One region of the Paenarthrobacter sp. JL.01a genome, then DNA from elsewhere that is predicted to be linked to it. Evidence: predicted binding sites of a transcription regulator. Region 1 holds the regulator's gene; each other region holds the start of a gene.
The links. The regulator HrcA, encoded in region 1, represses chaperone genes, less so after heat shock. The targets are predictions, from matches to a motif close to TTNGCACTCGNNNNNNNCGAGTGCNAA.
Positions count from the first base shown of each region.

Region 2: the regulator HrcA is predicted to act here: its motif matches at 1,321-1,347, upstream of N5P29_RS06015 (Hsp20/alpha crystallin family protein).
Region 3: the regulator HrcA is predicted to act here: its motif matches at 3,440-3,466, upstream of groES (co-chaperone GroES).

Region 1 covers NZ_CP104877.1:2,424,375-2,430,007, forward strand. The annotation lists gene N5P29_RS11410 (PhoH family protein) at 1-1,015, opposite strand, end outside; gene N5P29_RS11415 (GerMN domain-containing protein) at 1,289-2,227, shown strand; gene N5P29_RS11420 (16S rRNA (uracil(1498)-N(3))-methyltransferase) at 2,264-3,025, opposite strand; gene dnaJ (molecular chaperone DnaJ) at 3,028-4,155, opposite strand; gene hrcA (heat-inducible transcriptional repressor HrcA) at 4,206-5,213, opposite strand; gene N5P29_RS11435 (DUF3097 domain-containing protein) at 5,444-5,633, shown strand, end outside.
Region 2 covers NZ_CP104877.1:1,227,653-1,233,285, forward strand. The annotation lists gene N5P29_RS06005 (excalibur calcium-binding domain-containing protein) at 138-776, shown strand; gene N5P29_RS06010 (MerR family transcriptional regulator) at 858-1,289, opposite strand; gene N5P29_RS06015 (Hsp20/alpha crystallin family protein) at 1,432-1,854, shown strand; gene N5P29_RS06020 (J domain-containing protein) at 2,081-2,476, shown strand; gene N5P29_RS06025 (hypothetical protein) at 2,473-2,847, shown strand; gene N5P29_RS06030 (cell division protein PerM) at 3,146-4,477, shown strand; gene N5P29_RS06035 (hypothetical protein) at 4,502-4,951, opposite strand; gene purN (phosphoribosylglycinamide formyltransferase) at 4,963-5,538, shown strand.
Region 3 covers NZ_CP104877.1:3,097,153-3,102,785, forward strand. The annotation lists gene N5P29_RS14530 (acyltransferase family protein) at 1-1,018, opposite strand, end outside; gene groL (chaperonin GroEL) at 1,304-2,917, opposite strand; gene groES (co-chaperone GroES) at 3,002-3,298, opposite strand; gene N5P29_RS14545 (hypothetical protein) at 3,491-3,850, opposite strand; gene N5P29_RS14550 (THUMP-like domain-containing protein) at 3,918-5,147, shown strand; gene N5P29_RS14555 (shikimate 5-dehydrogenase) at 5,152-5,633, opposite strand, start outside.

The DNA of each region.
Region 1 (5,633 bases):
TGTAAGCGGAGACGATATCGGCCACCAGGCGATGCCGCACCACGTCAGCCGCCTCCAGGATCGAGAAATTGACGTCGTCGATACCGGTGAGGATTTCGCGGACGATCCTCAGACCCGAGGTCGAGCCAAAGGGAAGGTCGATCTGCGTGACGTCACCGGTGACTACCATCTTCGACCCGAACCCGAGGCGCGTCAGGAACATCTTCATCTGTTCCGGAGTGGTGTTCTGGGCTTCATCAAGGATGATGAAGGCGTCGTTCAGGGTACGGCCACGCATGTAGGCCAAAGGCGCTACTTCGATGGTCCCGGCAGCCATCAGGCGAGGGATGGATTCCGGATCCATCATGTCGTGCAGGGCGTCGTACAGGGGACGCAGGTACGGGTCGATCTTGTCGCTGAGAGTGCCAGGAAGGAAGCCCAGCCTCTCCCCCGCCTCAACGGCGGGCCGCGTCAGGATGATCCGGCTGACTTCCTTGTTCTGCAATGCCTGCACAGCCTTGGCCATGGCGAGGTACGTCTTACCGGTACCTGCAGGGCCAATTCCGAAGATCACCGTGTTGTCGTCGATGGCGTCAACATAGTTCTTCTGGTTCAGGGTCTTGGGCCTGATGGTCTTGCCCCTGCTGGAGAGGATGTTGTGGGTCAGGACATCCGCGGGATTCTGCACGGACTGGGTCCGCAGCAGGGAGACCAGTTGCTGAAGTACGTCGGGCGTGACCAAGGTTCCCTTGGCCACGAGGCCGCGTACTTCCTCAAGGAGGCGCATAATCCGTGGAATCACCGTGGAAGGACCGGTCATGGAGAGCTCGTTGCCACGAACGTGGAAGTTCACGTCCGGGAACTGCTCCTCGATGTACCGCAGCGCTTCATCATGGCTGCCCAGCGAGTGAACCATCTGGTCGGAGTTGTCGAACCTAACAACTTCCGTGCGCGTGCCCGGTAAAGTGTGCGGGAACTCGGTCAGCGGCTGGTTCCCGTTTCCGGTCCTGAGCCGCCCGTTCAAAGATTCACTCATAGTGCTGGCCTGCGGCCTGTTCTCCTCCGGTTGATGGTATGACGCAATCCTACGCCAGCCCCGGGCCGGATGAACCTCGGCAAGGTGCCGGAACCCAGGCCGAAACGATACCGAAGACATTTTGTCTCAACTCGGCATCAAGCCGGTATCAATCATGTTTCAGTTGACCGCCGTCCACCCAAACCCGGCCGGACGCCGTCGTCGATGTGCCAAGCTGGCTTAACCGGGTGGTTGGAACCCCCGCAGCCCTGACCAAAAGGAAGCACCATAGCCATGCCAGCGAGCACCGGGAAAGGCGCACGAAAGCGGACACGGTCCGCCATCGCCGCGCCTGCGATGCTTGCTGTCCTGCTGCTGACCGGTTGCATTGCCAACGGCGGCGGGAGCAGCCAGGCGACGTCGAGCCCGCCGTCGCTGTCCGTCCAGGACGCGCCCGCGAGCAACGCCCCCTTGGAGACAACCCAGGCATCCACCAAGATTCCGGTCTATTGGATTGGGCGAAGCAAGGACGAGGTCTACCTCTACCGCGAATTCCGGGACATTTCCGGTGACGGCAACCCTGTCACCACCGCCCTGAAGATCATGATGGCCGAGAAGCCGTTGGATCATGATTTCTTCACGCCGTGGCAGGAACCTGGAAACCTGGCGACCTCCATCTCGGGGAAGAACGTGATCACCGTCGACGTCTCCCGCGACGCCTTCAACTCGAACCTGGACGCCGGGATGGCCCAGAGGGCCATTCAGCAGCTGGTGTACACAGCCACGGCGGCAGCGTCGTCCTCCGGACTCATCAACTCGGGCCAGCAGATCCAGGTGGTCATCCTGGTGGACGGCCACAAGGACTACATGGCGTTCGGACAAGTAAAACTTGGCGAACCCATGACGCGCGACGCTTCCTTGGTGGCACCGCTGTGGATCATTGATCCCCAGGAGGACGTGTCCTTGCCGGCAGGGCTCATCAAGTTCAACGGCCGCATCACGGACAACTCCCGGCCCATCAGCTGGCAGATCCTCCAGGACAACGGCAAGGGAGAGAAGTCGAGCCTGCTCACGGGCCAGACCAAGGCAACCGGCGAGCCCGGTCAGTACGGTCTCTTCAGCTTCGGCGCAACACTGAAACCCGGCAAGTACGAGCTCCGCGTCTCCGAGGTGGACGACGCCGGCAAGGCGATCGAATCGAGCACGGATACCCGCCTGTTCAGCGTCTCCTAGGCGTCTTGTGCGTAGCTTGCGAGCGTCGGTGGCCGGCTACCAGCGTCCGAGGACGTCGCTGGCCAGAACGACGGCGGCAGGTCCCGCCGTCGACGACCGCAGCACATGGTGACCCAACAGTGCGGTGACGGCCCCAGCGTCGCTCAGCCGCGTTACTTCCCGCGGCGAGATTCCACCTTCGGGACCCACGATCAACAGAACCTCACGGGGCGAGGCGTCGTCGACGTCCAACTTCCCCAGGACCTCACGCAGGGGGTTCTTTGCGTCCTCGTGAAGGATAATGGCGAGGTCAGCTTCCGCAACGGCTTTGGCCAGTCCGTTCGAGTCCACAATCGGGCGGACCGAAGGTATCCAGGACCTCCGCGCCTGCTTGGCGGCAGCGGTAACCACGGACTCCCACTTGGCATGCGCTTTCGCTGCCCGGTCACCCTTCCAGCGCACGATCGAACGTTCCGACTGCCAGGGAACCACGGCATCGATTCCGAGTTCAGTGGCCGTCTCGATGGCCAGCTCATCGCGATCGCCCTTGGCCAAGGCCTGCACCAGAACCAAACGCACATGGGGCTGCTCTTCGAAGACGACGTCCGCCACCGTCACCGTCAAGGTGCCGGCTCCGACGTCGGCAACGGTCCCGGTGAGCCGGGCGCCTGCGCCGTCGGCGATGTCAACTGACTCACCGACGGCAAGGCGCTTGACCGTTACGGCGTGGCGCGCTTCGGAACCCTCCAGGATGAATTCGGCACCGGAGTGCAGCTGGTCAAGGCTGCCGGCGGGCGCGAAGAAGACGGGATTGCTCACCGCTACAGGTTACCGAGCTTGTCCCGGAGCTTTGCGAACATTCCACCGCTGGCCAGAAGCTTGCCCTCGGTGAATTGCTCACCCCGAAGCTTGGCGAGCTGCTGCAGCAGTTCTTCCTGGGCATGGTCAAGTTTGGTGGGCGTCTCGACGTGCAGGTGCACCTTGAGGTCGCCCCGGCCGTAGCCCCGGAGATGGGTGACGCCGAGACCGCGCAGGGTGATGATCTCTCCGGACTGCGTGCCTGCCTTCACCTCGATGCCTTGCGCGCCGTCGAAGGTGTCGAGCTCCAGGTCCGTGCCCAGAGCTGCCGCCGTCATGGGCACGCTCAAGGTGGCGTGGAGGTCATCACCTTCACGAACGAACATGGAATCGTTGTTCACCCGGATCTCCACGTAGAGATCGCCGGCCGGCCCACCAGCCGGGCCTGCTTCGCCCTGTCCGGACAGCTGGATCCGCGTGCCGGTGGCGACGCCTGCCGGAACCTTGATGGTCAACGAACGGCGGCTCCGGATGCGGCCCTGGCCGCTGCACTCGTTGCAGGGATCCTTGATAACGGTGCCGAATCCTTCACAGGTTCCGCAGGGCGCGGTGGTCATGACCTGGCCGAGGATGGAGCGCACTGCGCGCTGGACCTGGCCGCTGCCGCCGCAAATGTCGCAGCGTTCGGGGTGGGTGCCTGGACGGCAGCAGCTGCCATCACACGTTGGGCAGACCACGGCTGTATCGACTTCAAGCTTCTTGTTGACGCCGAACACCGCGTCCTTGAGGTCGATCCGGACACTGATGAGGGCGTCCTGGCCGCGCCGGACGCGGGAGGCAGGTCCTCCGTGGCCTCCCCCACCGCCAAAGAACGTGTCGAAGATGTCCTGGAAGGCGAAGCCCTGTCCTGCGTACCCGCCACCGAATCCGTTGTCCGTTCCGTTTTCATTGCCCGTGGCGTCATAGACGCGGCGTTTCTGGGGATCTGACAACACTTCGTAAGCGTGGGTCACGGCCTTGAACTGCTCCGCTACATCTTCACCGGGGTTTACGTCCGGGTGGAGTTTCCGTGCCAGCTTGCGGTACGCCTTTTTGATCTCTTCCCCGGTGGCTTCCGGCGAGACTCCCAAAACGTCATAGTGGCTGCTCAAAGTCGGTATCTCTTCCTGGTTGTACTGCGGATTTTTCCTCGGGCCGGTTTTCAGCCGCCGAGAATGCGGGAAAGGTAACGGGCCACGGCGCGTACTGCCGCCATGGTGGTCGGATAGTCCATGCGGGTCGGTCCCAGAATGCCCACCTTGGCACCTGATCCGTAGCCCGTGGCCACGACAGATGCCTCGGCAAGGCCGTCGTACGGATTCTCCCGGCCAATGCTGACCGTGACGCCTCGAGGATCGTCTCCCATGTCCGACAACAACCGGAGCATGACAACTTGTTCCTCAAGTGCTTCCAGCACAGGCCCGATGCTCAACGGGAAATCGACGTTGGACCGTGCGAGGTTGGCCGTACCGGCCATAAGGATGCGCTCTTCACGGCTGGTGTCGCTCAACGATTCCAGTCCGTTGGCGAGCGTTTGCGCGAGGGCCCGAAGGTCGGGCGGACAGAGCGCAACCACTGAGGGAAGTACCTGCGGCAGGAGGGCCAGCTGGGTGCCGGCGATGCTGCCAAGGAAACGGGACCTCAACAACATCAATGCCTCGTTGCTCACATCCACGCCTGTGTCGATGACCTTCTGCACGACACTCCCGGTGTCTGCGATCAGGACAACAAGCACCTGCTTGGGTGCCAGCAGGACGAACTCCGCGTGGCGGACCAATGCGCGGTGCGAGTGCGGGTACTGGACGACGGCGACCTGATTGGTCAGCTGGGAAAGGAGCCTGACGGTGCGCTCAAGGATGTCATCGACGTCGTCAGGGCCCTCCAGCAGTGAATGGATGGCCCGGCGCTCGGCCGCGGACAACGGCTTGACCTGGGAGATGCGGTCAACGAAGAGGCGATAGCCCTTGTCGGTAGGAATCCGGCCCGCGCTGGTATGAGGGGCCGCAATGAGGCCTTCCTCTTCCAGGACAGCCATGTCATTGCGGATGGTGGCGCTGGAAACACCCAAGTGATGCCGCTCGACGAGGGCCTTGGATCCCACAGGCTCCCGGGAATGCACATAATCCTCAACGATGGCACGCAGCACTTCGAGCTTGCGTGGCTCACTCATTGCTCCACCTCCTGACAATTGCCATGGTCCTTTGGGACCGTCCCCGCGTGACCTCCGACGGGTCACCACACTTAGCACTCAACATGCCCAAGTGCTAACAAGTCTAGTATGAGCTACCGCGTTGTTAGCATTGAAACCGTCCGCGGACAGTATCCAGGACGGCGAGCCAGTGCAGCTTGATCGCAGCTGTTGCCCGTCCTTACGCATATCAGCACAGAGGTAGGAATTCCTTGGCTTTCGACAATTGGGGCCCGCAGGATCTATCGGCTCCGGCCAAACGCCAACTCCCCGAGGTCCCGGTACAACGAGGAATGGTCCTGGAGGACGTCCAGTCGGGGTGGGTGGGCGAAGTCACCCGGGTTGAGAAGACGGGTGGCATGCACATCGTGGCCCTGGAGGACAGGCGTGGCAAGACCAAGT
Region 2 (5,633 bases), 1.2 Mb from region 1:
GCAGCTTCGTAATACTTTGCCGGAAAAATAGTTGCATGGCTTGCGCTGGTATCTTGATTTTCAAGCGAGTCCTCGGGAAGTATCTGGCAAATCCGCCCTTTCCGAATGCCCCGGTCTCGCTCCAAGCAGGGGGAATCTTGAAGAAAACACTCGCACTTGTGGTGCTCACCGGCCTTATGCTGTCCGGTTGCGCCACCAAACAGGCCTCAAGCCAGCCAACTGCGACGCCAGCCGCATCTGGCGTAGCTGAGCACACTGTCGAAGTTCCGGATGTCGTCGGACTAACGCTCGACAAAGCCACGGATCAGCTCAAGGATCTCGGCCTCAAAGTCGAAGCCAAAGATGTAAAGGACGACAAATCAATCATCGTCAAAAAGAACTGGCAGGTGGTCAGCGAAGATCCCGTTGGCAAGTCCAAGGTGACAGAGGGATCGACGATAAAGCTAGGGGTCAAACATCTCACTGATGAGACGCCCACGCCTACACCCACTCCGACGCCAACGCAGGCGCCGGTTCCGTTGGTGGCACCCGTTGCTCCCGTGGTGGAGTCGCCACCAGTCGTGGCGCCGCCCGTAGTGGAAGCACCACCAGTTGTAGCCCCACCTGTGGCGCCGCCCGTGGTGGAGGCGCCTCCCGTTGTGCCACCGCCCGCGGCTGTCTACTACGCCAACTGCGCAGCCGTTCGAGCCGCAGGTGCAGCTCCGATCCACATCAGCCAACCAGGGTATGGACGGCATCTCGATAGGGATGGCGACGGCTGGGGCTGCGACAAGTAAAGCTCAATAGCAGCAATTCGCAATGGCCACTCCACTTCGGGGTGGCCATTGCCATGCGGGCGGACTCCACGGTGATGAGAGCTACCCGTCGACGCCCGCCCCACCCCGCGCCGCCTTCAAATCCTTCCGCAGCCCCCGGTTGTCCGCCCTCAGCTCCTCATTGTGCTCACTCAGCCCGCGGTTGTCCTCGGTGAGCCCCCGATTCGCCTCCTCCAGCTCCAGTACACGTTTCACTCCGGCCAGGTTCAGCCCTTCATCAAGCAGCACCCCGATCCGACGCAGCGTCGCGAGGTCGTTTTCGCTGTAGCGGCGCGTGCCGCCGTCGGTCCTTTCGGGAGTGAGCAGGCCCTTGCGCTCGTATTGCCGGATGTTCTGCTGGCCTGTGCCCACCAATTCCGCGGCAACCGAGATCGCGTAAACTCCCCGCCCGTCATCGGAACCCGCGCCCGAAGCGGAGGCGACCAAGCCGCCGTCGTGCTCCGCGGCGGCCGCCGAGCGATCCGAACCTGCCATCAAAAACCTCCGAAAATCTTCCAAAAACCTACTTGCACCACTCTCTCACCAGTGCTATAAAAAATCTATACCAACCACCATAGATCTGGAGGCTGGTAGCAACAACAGAATCAGCATCGAGATCCAAAGGAGTGAGAACCAAATGCTGATGCGCACTGACCCGTTCCGCGAATTCGACAGGCTCGCCCAACAGGTTTTTGGCACAACAGCACGCCCGGCCGGAATGCCGATGGATGCATGGCAGGAGGACGGACAATTCGTTGTTGCCTTCGATCTGCCAGGTGTAAGCCCTGATTCAGTGGAGTTGGACGTCGAACGCAACGTCCTCACCGTAAAGGCCGAACGCAAGTCGCCCGCGGGCGAGAACACCGAGATGATCGCCGCCGAACGCCCACAGGGCGTCTTCAGCCGGCAGCTGATCCTGGGTGACACCCTGGATACCGAAAACGTCCAAGCCAACTACGACGCCGGTGTGCTCACACTCCGCATCCCCGTCGCCGAGAAGGCCAAGCCGCGGCGCATCGAGATCACATCCAGCGGGCAAAAGCAGGAAATCAACGCCTGACCCACCCCGTCCTGCCGGACGCTCACCCGGGGGTGGCCGACCGGCAGGGCAGTGACCGGGAACAACGGAGGCGGCCGCATCGGAATAGTTGGGCGCAGGCTTCGTGCCACGTCACAGCGTTTTTTAGCGCACATGAAAGCGGTCCCCGCCCGTCGTCTCCCGATGGATGGCCCCCGGCCCAGGCCGGGGGCCATCTCCTGATCCGCAGCATGAACCGGACACAGCAGTGAACACCCAACCTGACCACTACGGCACCCTCCACGTCGCGCCCGACGCCACGGCCCGCGACATCGCCCGCGCCTATCGCGCGCTGCTTCGGATCCACCACCCGGACACGCGGCCAAAGATCGACGACGGCGACACCACCTCGGCGGGCGACCTCCAGGAACTGCACGCCATCATGCAGGCGTACGTCGTCTTGTCGGACCCAGGAAAGCGGGCGGCATACGACCGGGCCCGGCGGAACGGATTCGGCACCGGCGGCACACCCGTGAACGTCCGGGTGCACAAGCGTGCGCAGCAGCCGGGACGGAACGACGGCGGCCAGTCACCGTTGTCCTTCGGGCCACCCCGTTGGGAACCTTCGTCCAGAAACCTGAGAACACCAAGGAGCAATCCATGAGTGCTTGGCGTCCCTATGACGACCACATCATTCCCGCGTTCTACGAACGGTTCGAACAACGCTGGGGGAGAGGGACAGCGCCGTTCCTGGACCCCGAAGTCCACGAACAACCCCTGCCACGGGCCCAGTGGATCAACCCGGACACGGGGGCCGCGATCGCCGTCGTCCCCATCTGGACCGATGACCCCGAGCACCGCTCCTTCGGGGTGTTCTACCTCCCGCCGGCGGGCGACATCTGGATGCTGCGCCCCGGTCCAACCACGTTCATCGAACCGCGAGGGGGAGCCAACCAGGAACAGGTGACGCTCCGGAACGACGCGTTCAAGAAGGCCGTCAACCATGCCAAGGAGTTCATCTACGGGCCCCAGTGAATGGGGTCCCGGCAGCAGCCCTGTACAAAAGAAGGCTGGTGCAGCCTGGGAAAAATCCTAAGGCGGCTGCACCAGCTGCTAGTACGACTTTCTGTTAGAAGTTATGACACCTATCCATTGGCCGCTCCTAGTTCCCGGCTTCGATTTTCCGGGCCTTCAACATCAGCGGGGGGCGCTCGCCTGCCCCGGGAGAACACCTCCCATCTTACGGCGGCCAACACGAAAAAGCGCTTGAATTCGCGGTATTTCAGGGGCGCCTGACGGGCTTGGAGAGCTGGCCGTGGCACGATGGATCACGATGAAACTGCGCGCTGATCAGACCGGAAACCGTGGCCTCCCTATGCCCCTTTGGCTGCAGGGCGGTTTGGAAGCGGCGCAGGCGGCGTTCATTTCGGCCATCGTGGTGGTGCTTCCGCTGGTCGGCGTGTGGGCGACCGATGGTTTCCAGAACCGGAATGTGGACTCCCTGGCGCGGATGGGAGGCCAGGCCTGGTTGCTCATTCACGGTGTTCCGTTGGAGCTCGCTCATGTGAACATCGGCCCCGCCGCCCAGCCTGGATCAGGGCTGCTTTCCCTGATTCCCTTGGGCTTGACGCTCATCCCGTTCCTGTTGGCGTGGCGGGCAGGCCGTCGTCTGGCCCGTGCTTCCTACACCGACCAACTGTGGCAGGCGTTTTTCGGCGCCTTCCTTGTCTACGCCGCATTCGGAGCTGCCACGGGATTCGTGTGCCGCACTACCGAAGTTGTCATCAACCTGTGGTTGGCCATGGCCATACCCCTGATCTCGTTTGGCCTGGGCATGGTGGTTGGAGCCCGGCGGGAAGCGGGCTCGTGGAGCCGGCTGATCGGCGTGGACGCCGTCGCTTGGCTCGCCAAAACCAGCCAGCATTCCCGGTGGGCTGGCTCCTATGTCGGCTCGGTGCTGAAGGCCGGATTCGTGGCGGCGATGGCCGCCGTGTGCCTGTCGGCCGTGCTGCTGGCGGCGACCATTGTGTGGCACTGGACCGACATCATCGCTGTTTACGAAGGCCTTAAAGCCGGGGCTCTGGGCGGCGCCGTGCTGACCATTGCCCAACTCGGCTTCCTGCCGAACCTGGTCATCTTCGCATTGGCGTGGTCTTCGGGGGCGGGATTCTCGCTTGGCATCGGCTCCACAGCTGGTCCGCTGGGCACCGCGGTGGGACCGCTTCCGGCCGTCCCCATCCTGGGCAGCCTCCCTGCAGGCCAGCTCGAATTTGGGGCGATGGCACTGGCTTTGCCGGTTGTCGCCGGGATCCTGGCCGGCTGGTGGTTCCTGCGCGAAGGCGAAAACCACTTCGACGAGTGGCTCTCCATCAAGATCAAAGCCCGCTGGTTCACCGCCACCGTTTCCACCCTGTTCCTGGGGGCATTCATTGGCGCCGTTGCGGGCTTGCTCGGTGGGGCGTTGGCTTGGATCGGACGCGGTTCCGCCGGCATTGGGCGGCTCACGGAGATCGGGCCCCACCCGCTGTGGACGGCAGTCTGGCTGGCCGCGGAAGTGGGGATCGGCGTCGTAATTGGCTACGCAGTGGGGCCGTGGCTGGAACGCAGCCAGAAGCTGCGCGAGGCGAACCTGGAAGAAAACGCGTACGACGACGAGCACGCCTGAGCGGTCAGGATTGGGACGCTTGGGCTACCTGAGCGAGCCCGGCATGGACTTCTCGAGCTGCATGAGGCACTGCGTCTTTGCCGACTCGGTCAAAGCTGCGCGGGCGCAATCCTGGTAGGTGCTCACCTGCCGGAAAAAGAGCGCTGACGTCAGAACCAGCAGGCACATGATGGCAGTCACCACCAGCCCCGAGATGGTGCCGAAGAGAATCAGCCGGGGGTGCTTGTACTTGATGGTCCGTACCAGTACCACGATGCCCAGCACCAAAGCCGCCAGCGTCAGGATGCCGCTCAACCATACGTAGTTCACGTTCAGCGAGAACACGAAGAACGCTCCCACAGCCGAGAAAAGGAAGGCGCGGAACAGGATCTGGGTCACACCGAGGGCGGACTTTTCAGCCTCGGAGCGGGGCTGTTGGCTCGGCGCGGAACCGACGTCGGGATTCATGTTTTCCAGCCTACGCGAGCCGCCCATAAGCTAGTGCAATGCGCATCGTTGTCCTCGTCTCCGGTACCGGTTCCAATCTTCAGGCAGTCATCGACGCCGTGAAGTCGGGTGAGCTGGATGTCGAGATCGCCGCTGTGGGCGCCGACCGACCCGACACCTATGGTGTGGAGCGCTCCGACGAAGCCGGTATCGAGACGTTCGTGGTCAACTTCAACTCCTTCGAGACCCGCGCTGAGTGGGATGCCGCCCTGCGCGACAAGGTGCTCTCCTACGAGCCCGATGTTGTGGTTTCCTCCGGGTTCATGAGGATCGTGAGCGCCGACTTCATCGATGCCTTCGGCGGCAAGTACGTCAACACGCACCCGGCGCTGCTTCCCTCGTTCCCCGGTGCGCACGGTGTCCGCGACGCCATGGCCTACGGCGTGAAGGTCACCGGCTGCACGGTCCACTGGGCCGACGCGGGCGTGGACACGGGACCCATCATTGCCCAGGAAGCTGTCACTGTGCTTCCGGAGGACACCGAGGAGAGCTTGCACGAGCGCATCAAGGTAGTGGAGCGCCGCCTGCTGGTCCAGACCCTGGCCGACCTCGCCGCCGCCCCCGCACCCAACTAGGGGACAGCAAACGTTCCACTGACGCTTCATTGGGCCCGGATCTGTCCCCTAGTTTTACGTTCGTGCTGCTGGCCTGTGGATAACTGAACGGGCGC
Region 3 (5,633 bases), 670 kb from region 1:
GCCAGTGCCACAGGTAGAGGGCGTAGGAGTTGTCGCCCAGGCGGACCAGGAACTTTGAACTCAGAATCCGGTCAACGCCAAAGCGGCTGCCCGTCTGGCCTGCCGCGATCACCGCGACGGCCGCAAGGGTGGGCCACAACGCCACGAAGCCCGGGAAAGCTGTTTGGACCTGCAGGACGATGCCGCAGGTGAGCATGGCGATGACGCCGATCCAGCCCATCAGCACCCGGACGGGCTTGGAGAAGTTCAACCCCGGCAGGATCAGTGCGAGGAGGGTGCCGAGGGCGAATTCCCACAGGCGGGCAAACGTATCAAAGTAGGCCACGGCCTGGTTGGTGGCCGTGAAGATGATGGAGTAGATGAACGAGACCAGGAAGATGATTCCGAAGACGTACACCAAAGTGGCGCGGTATCTGAGGGCGAAGCGCCGGCAGAGCAGCGCGACGACCGCAAAGATGATCGGCCAGAGGATGAAGACCTGGCCCTGGATGGATAGCGACCAGAAGTGCTGGACAGGGCTGGCCAGGCTGTGGTCCGTGGCGTAGTAGTCCACCGCGAGCTTCTGCAGCAGCCAGTTCTCGTAGTAGAACAACGACGCCCAGGCCTGCTGCACAATGTCCGCCCACCGGGTGGCGGGCAGGAGGACAAAAGTGGCCGCCAAGGTTCCCAGTAGGACAATCACGACGGCGGGCAGCAGCCGCCTGAACAGGTGCAGCCAGTGCCGCAAAAGGTCCATGCGACGGCCCTGTTTGTAACGCCCTGTGAACTGCAGCGTCATGAGGAACGCGGAGATCAGGAGGAAGACATCCACGCCGCCGGACACCCTGCCGATCCAGATGTGGTAGCTCACCACCATGAGGACGGCGAGGGACCTGAGTCCTTGGATTTCAGGGCGGAACTTGGACTTTGCAACGGGACCTGAAGCCCGCCTACTACGGTGGGCGGCGGGGGTCGACGTTGGGGTAGTCACGTGAGGCAGTTCCTTAAAGCAAGTGGCACAGCGGGTGGCACAAAGCATCCATAATACGCGGTTTTGGCCCAACTCTCATGTCAATTTGGTTCATTGAGGGGGCTTCCGAAGGTCAATTAGTCCACCTTCCGCTATGGATTTACCTTGCTGGACCTGTGCAAGGCCTGTGGCTGGCAGAGTCAATGCGGCCGTGACATGGCAAAACAATCCTAAGGGTTCTTACTCAATGTGACCGGCTGGAATGTGATGCATCCCACGGGAAAAAGCGGGTGGGAAGGCGGCAAAAAGCCCCGGCCACTTCGAAGGTGGCCGGGGCTTTCCGGGACGTACGACCTAGTGCTGGTGGCCCGCGTGTGCGTCTTCTTCCTCAGCCGGCTTCTCGGCAACCAGGGTCTCGGTGGTGAGAACCAGGGCGGCGATGGAAGCGGCGTTGCGCAGTGCCGAACGGGTGACCTTGACGGGGTCGATCACACCAGCGCCGATCAGGTCCTCGTACTCGCCGGACTTGGCATTGAAGCCGTGGTTGGCTTCGAGTTCGGAGACCTTGGCAGCGACGACGAAGCCGTCGAAACCGGCGTTCTGGGCGATCCAGCGCAGCGGCTGGACCAGGGCGCGGCGAACGATGCCAACAGCTGCGGCAGCGTCACCTTCGAGGCCCTTGACGGCCGGGGACTCATCCAGTGCCTTGAGGGCGTGGATGAGTGCGGAACCGCCACCGGAAACGATGCCTTCTTCGAGGGCTGCACGCGTTGAGGACACAGCGTCCTCGATGCGGTGCTTCTTTTCCTTCAGCTCAACTTCGGTGGCTGCGCCAACCTTGATGACGCCGATGCCGCCGGCAAGCTTGGCCAAGCGCTCCTGCAGCTTCTCGCGGTCCCAGTCGGAGTCGGTGCGGGTGAGCTCTGCGCGCAGCTGCGCAACGCGGTCTGCAACGTCCTGCTCGGTTCCGGCACCGTCCACGATGGTGGTGTTGTCCTTGGTGACCGTGATGCGGCGGGCCGTACCCAGTACCTCGAGGCCAACGGTGTCCAGGCTGAGGCCGAGGTCCGGGGAAACAACCTGGGCGCCGGTCAGGGTGGCGATGTCCTGGAGCATCGCCTTGCGGCGGTCGCCGAAGCCCGGAGCCTTGACGGCAACAACGTTGAGCGTGCCGCGGATGCGGTTGACGATCAGCGTGGACAGGGCTTCGCCTTCGATGTCCTCAGCGATGATGAAGAGGGGCTTGTTGGCCTGCAGGGCCTTCTCAAGCAGCGGCAGGAAGTCCTGCAGCGAGGAGATCTTGCCCTGGTTGATCAGGATGAGGGCGTCCTCGAGGACAGCTTCCTGGCGCTCTGCGTCGGTGACGAAGTACGGGGACAGGTAGCCCTTGTCGAACTGCATGCCTTCGGTGAGGACCAGCTCGGTCTGCGTGGTGGAGGACTCTTCGATGGTGATGACGCCATCCTTGCCCACCTTGCCGAAGGCCTCGGCCAGCAGCTCGCCAACTTCATCGCTCTGCGCGGAGATGGCTGCGACGTTGGCTACCTGGGTGCCTTCGACTTCGCGGGCGTTCTCGAGCAGGCGTGCAGCGACAGCCTCAACGGCAACTTCGATGCCGCGCTTGATTTCTCCGGGAGCGGCGCCGGCAGCAACGTTGCGCAGGCCTTCCTTTACCAGGGCCTGTGCAAGCACGGTGGCAGTGGTGGTGCCGTCACCGGCGACGTCGTTGGTCTTGGTGGCGACTTCCTTGGCCAGCTGTGCGCCAAGGTTCTCGTAGGGGTCGTCAAGCTCAACTTCACGGGCGATGGTGACGCCATCGTTGGTGATCGTGGGGGCGCCCCACTTCTTGTCCAGGACGACGTTGCGGCCGCGCGGGCCGAGCGTCACCTTGACAGTGTTGGCGAGCTTGTCGATACCGGCCTCAAGAGACCGGCGGGCAGCATCGTTAAAAGCAAGCTGCTTTGCCATGGTTGTGTCCTTTCGAGACAGAAAACCCGCACCGCTGACGGTCGGAATGATTCCAACGCGACGGCGGTGCGGGGCTCCAGGAAGTTACTTTACGACGATCGCGAGGACGTCGCGGGCGGACAGAACGAGGTACTCGCTGCCGCCGGTCTTGACTTCGGTTCCACCGTACTTGGAGTAGATGACGACGTCGCCGACAGCTACGTCCACCGGTACGCGGTTGCCGTTGTCATCGAAGCGGCCGGGGCCGATTGCAACAACTTCGCCTTCCTGCGGCTTCTCCTGTGCGGAGTCCGGAATAACCAGGCCGGAAGCCGTGGTCTGCTCTGCTTCGAGCGGGCGAACAACAATACGATCCTCAAGAGGCTTAATCGAGACCGACACTCGGACTCTCCTTTTCATGAGCTGATTCATGGACTAAGAACTAGGGTGCCGTGGCGTTCAACCGTCGTCGCGGTGCCGGTGGACGCCTGGCGGGATTAGCACCCTCACGGGGAGAGTGCTAACTAGACTCTATGTAAGGCGTTAGCACTCGGTCAAGGTGAGTGCCAGCATTTCGTCATCGGTGAACCGTGGTCACTCGTCCCGGAGGTCGTCCAGATCGTAGTCTTCGCCGTCGTCGTCGCCGTCCAGGGAGCCGCCGCGATTGCGGTACAGTGCCACCGCGGAGGCCACAGCGACGACGCCGGAAATCACCAACGCGATCACCCCGCCCAGGCGTGCACCGCTGTAGAGATCGCGGATGTCGCGAGCCTCATCGGTGGCATCGCTGACGCTCTTGCCCGTCACGGAATAGGCTGCGGCGTTGAAGGAGTCCAGCGCGAAAATAACAATCAGCAGGCCGATGCAGACTACCGCGATGACAGCGCCCGCAATCAGGGCAGGACGGGCGTACGTGACGAGACGGGAGGGCGGCGGGGCTGCGTTGTCTTCCATGAAAACAACCCTATCCGGCTGATTCCACAGTCACACCGCCATGACGCGCGACGTTAGGCTTGTTCCCATGCCTCACGCACCGCAGGAACAGATCGCGCCCTTGCTGACTACTGAAGGATGGGAACTTCTTGCCTCGCTGGGGCCCTACCGGGAAGCTGATGCATTCGGCACCAACGCCGAACTCCGGAAGGCCGGCCACTCCCCCGAACTTGTTGCCGCCGTTCTGACGCAATCGCGCTTGCGGACCCGCGCGGAGGCAAAGTTCGGCGAATTCGCCCGCCAGATGCTCTTTACTCAAGCCGGCTTGGAACAGGCCACCCGGCTCAATGTCGCCGCCCGCCACGCTGAACGCTTCGCCCAGGCAGGCATCAGCCACGTTGCGGACCTCGGCTGCGGCCTCGGCGCAGACTCCATGGCGATGGCCTCCATGGATATCGCCGTCACTGCCGTGGAGATGGATGAAACCACCGCGGCCTGCGCCATGATCAACCTCATGCCATTTCCGCATGCGAGGGTTGTGCACACGGACGCGGAGTCGGTGGACCTTGAGGGGATCGACGGCGTCTGGCTGGACCCCGCCCGACGCACCACCTCCACGTCCGGCACCAAAAGGATCTGGGATCCGGAGGCCTTCTCTCCTCCGTTGTCGTTTGTAGAAAGGGTTGCGGCTACGGGGCGTGCGGTAGGGGTCAAGATGGGCCCGGGCATCCCCCACGACTCCGTGCCTTCGGACTGCGAGGTCCAGTGGGTGTCCGTGGGCGGCGACGTCACCGAAGCCACGCTGTGGTTCAACGCCGTTGCACGGCCCGGCGTTCGCCGCGCGGCATTGGTCCTTGGCAGCCAGGGCGCCGCGGAGATCACCAGCGGTGAGGACTTCGACGGCGGCCCGGTCGCCGCCGTCGGGCCCGTTGAAGGCTTCCTTTACGAACCAGATGGTGCGGTGATCCGCGCGGGGCTGGTGGCCGACGTCGCTGAACGACTGGGCGGGCATCTGGTGGACGAGCACATCGCCTACATTTGCGCTCCCGAACTCCACGACACCCCTTTCGCCCGCGCGTACAAGGTGCTCGAGGTGATGCCGTTCAACGTCAAGGCCCTCAAAGCCTGGGTCAAGGGCAACGGCATCACTGTCCTGGACATCAAGAAGCGTGGCACCGCAGTGACCCCCGAAGAGCTCCGCAAGCAACTGCTGCCGGGCAAGCCTGCCAAGGGCAAGGATGCGAAAACAGCCACCCTGGTCCTCACCAGGATCGGCGAGGAGCGGGTGGCTGTTGTGGTGGAGCCGGTGACCGCCTGAGGCGTCAGCGTCGCGAGAACTCAGAAGCTTCGCGCACCTGGCCGGGAGTCGGGCGCACCCCTGTGTAGAGGACGAACTGTTCCTCCGCCTGAATGGCGATGACTTCGGCTCCGGTGATGACCGGCTTTCCGGCAGCCCGCGCAGCGGTGATGAGCGGCGTTTCGGAGGGCAGCGCAACGACGTCGAAGACCACTTGCGCGGCGGCAATGGTGGCGTCATCGAAGGACTGCGCAGTTTCATCCGCTCCGGCCATGCCAAGCGGTGTGACGTTGATGATGAGGTCCGCGGTTGCTCCGTTGACGTTGTCCTGCCAGCCAAAACCGTACAGCTCCGCAAGAGCGCGGCCGGTGGTTTCATTGCGGGCGACAATGGTGACGGCGGTAAAGCCGGCATCCCGGAGGGCTGCGGCAACTGCCTTCGCCATACCCCCGGCCCCGCGCAGCAGGACCGTGTGGCTTGTGGGAACCTCGTGGTCCTTCAGCAGCC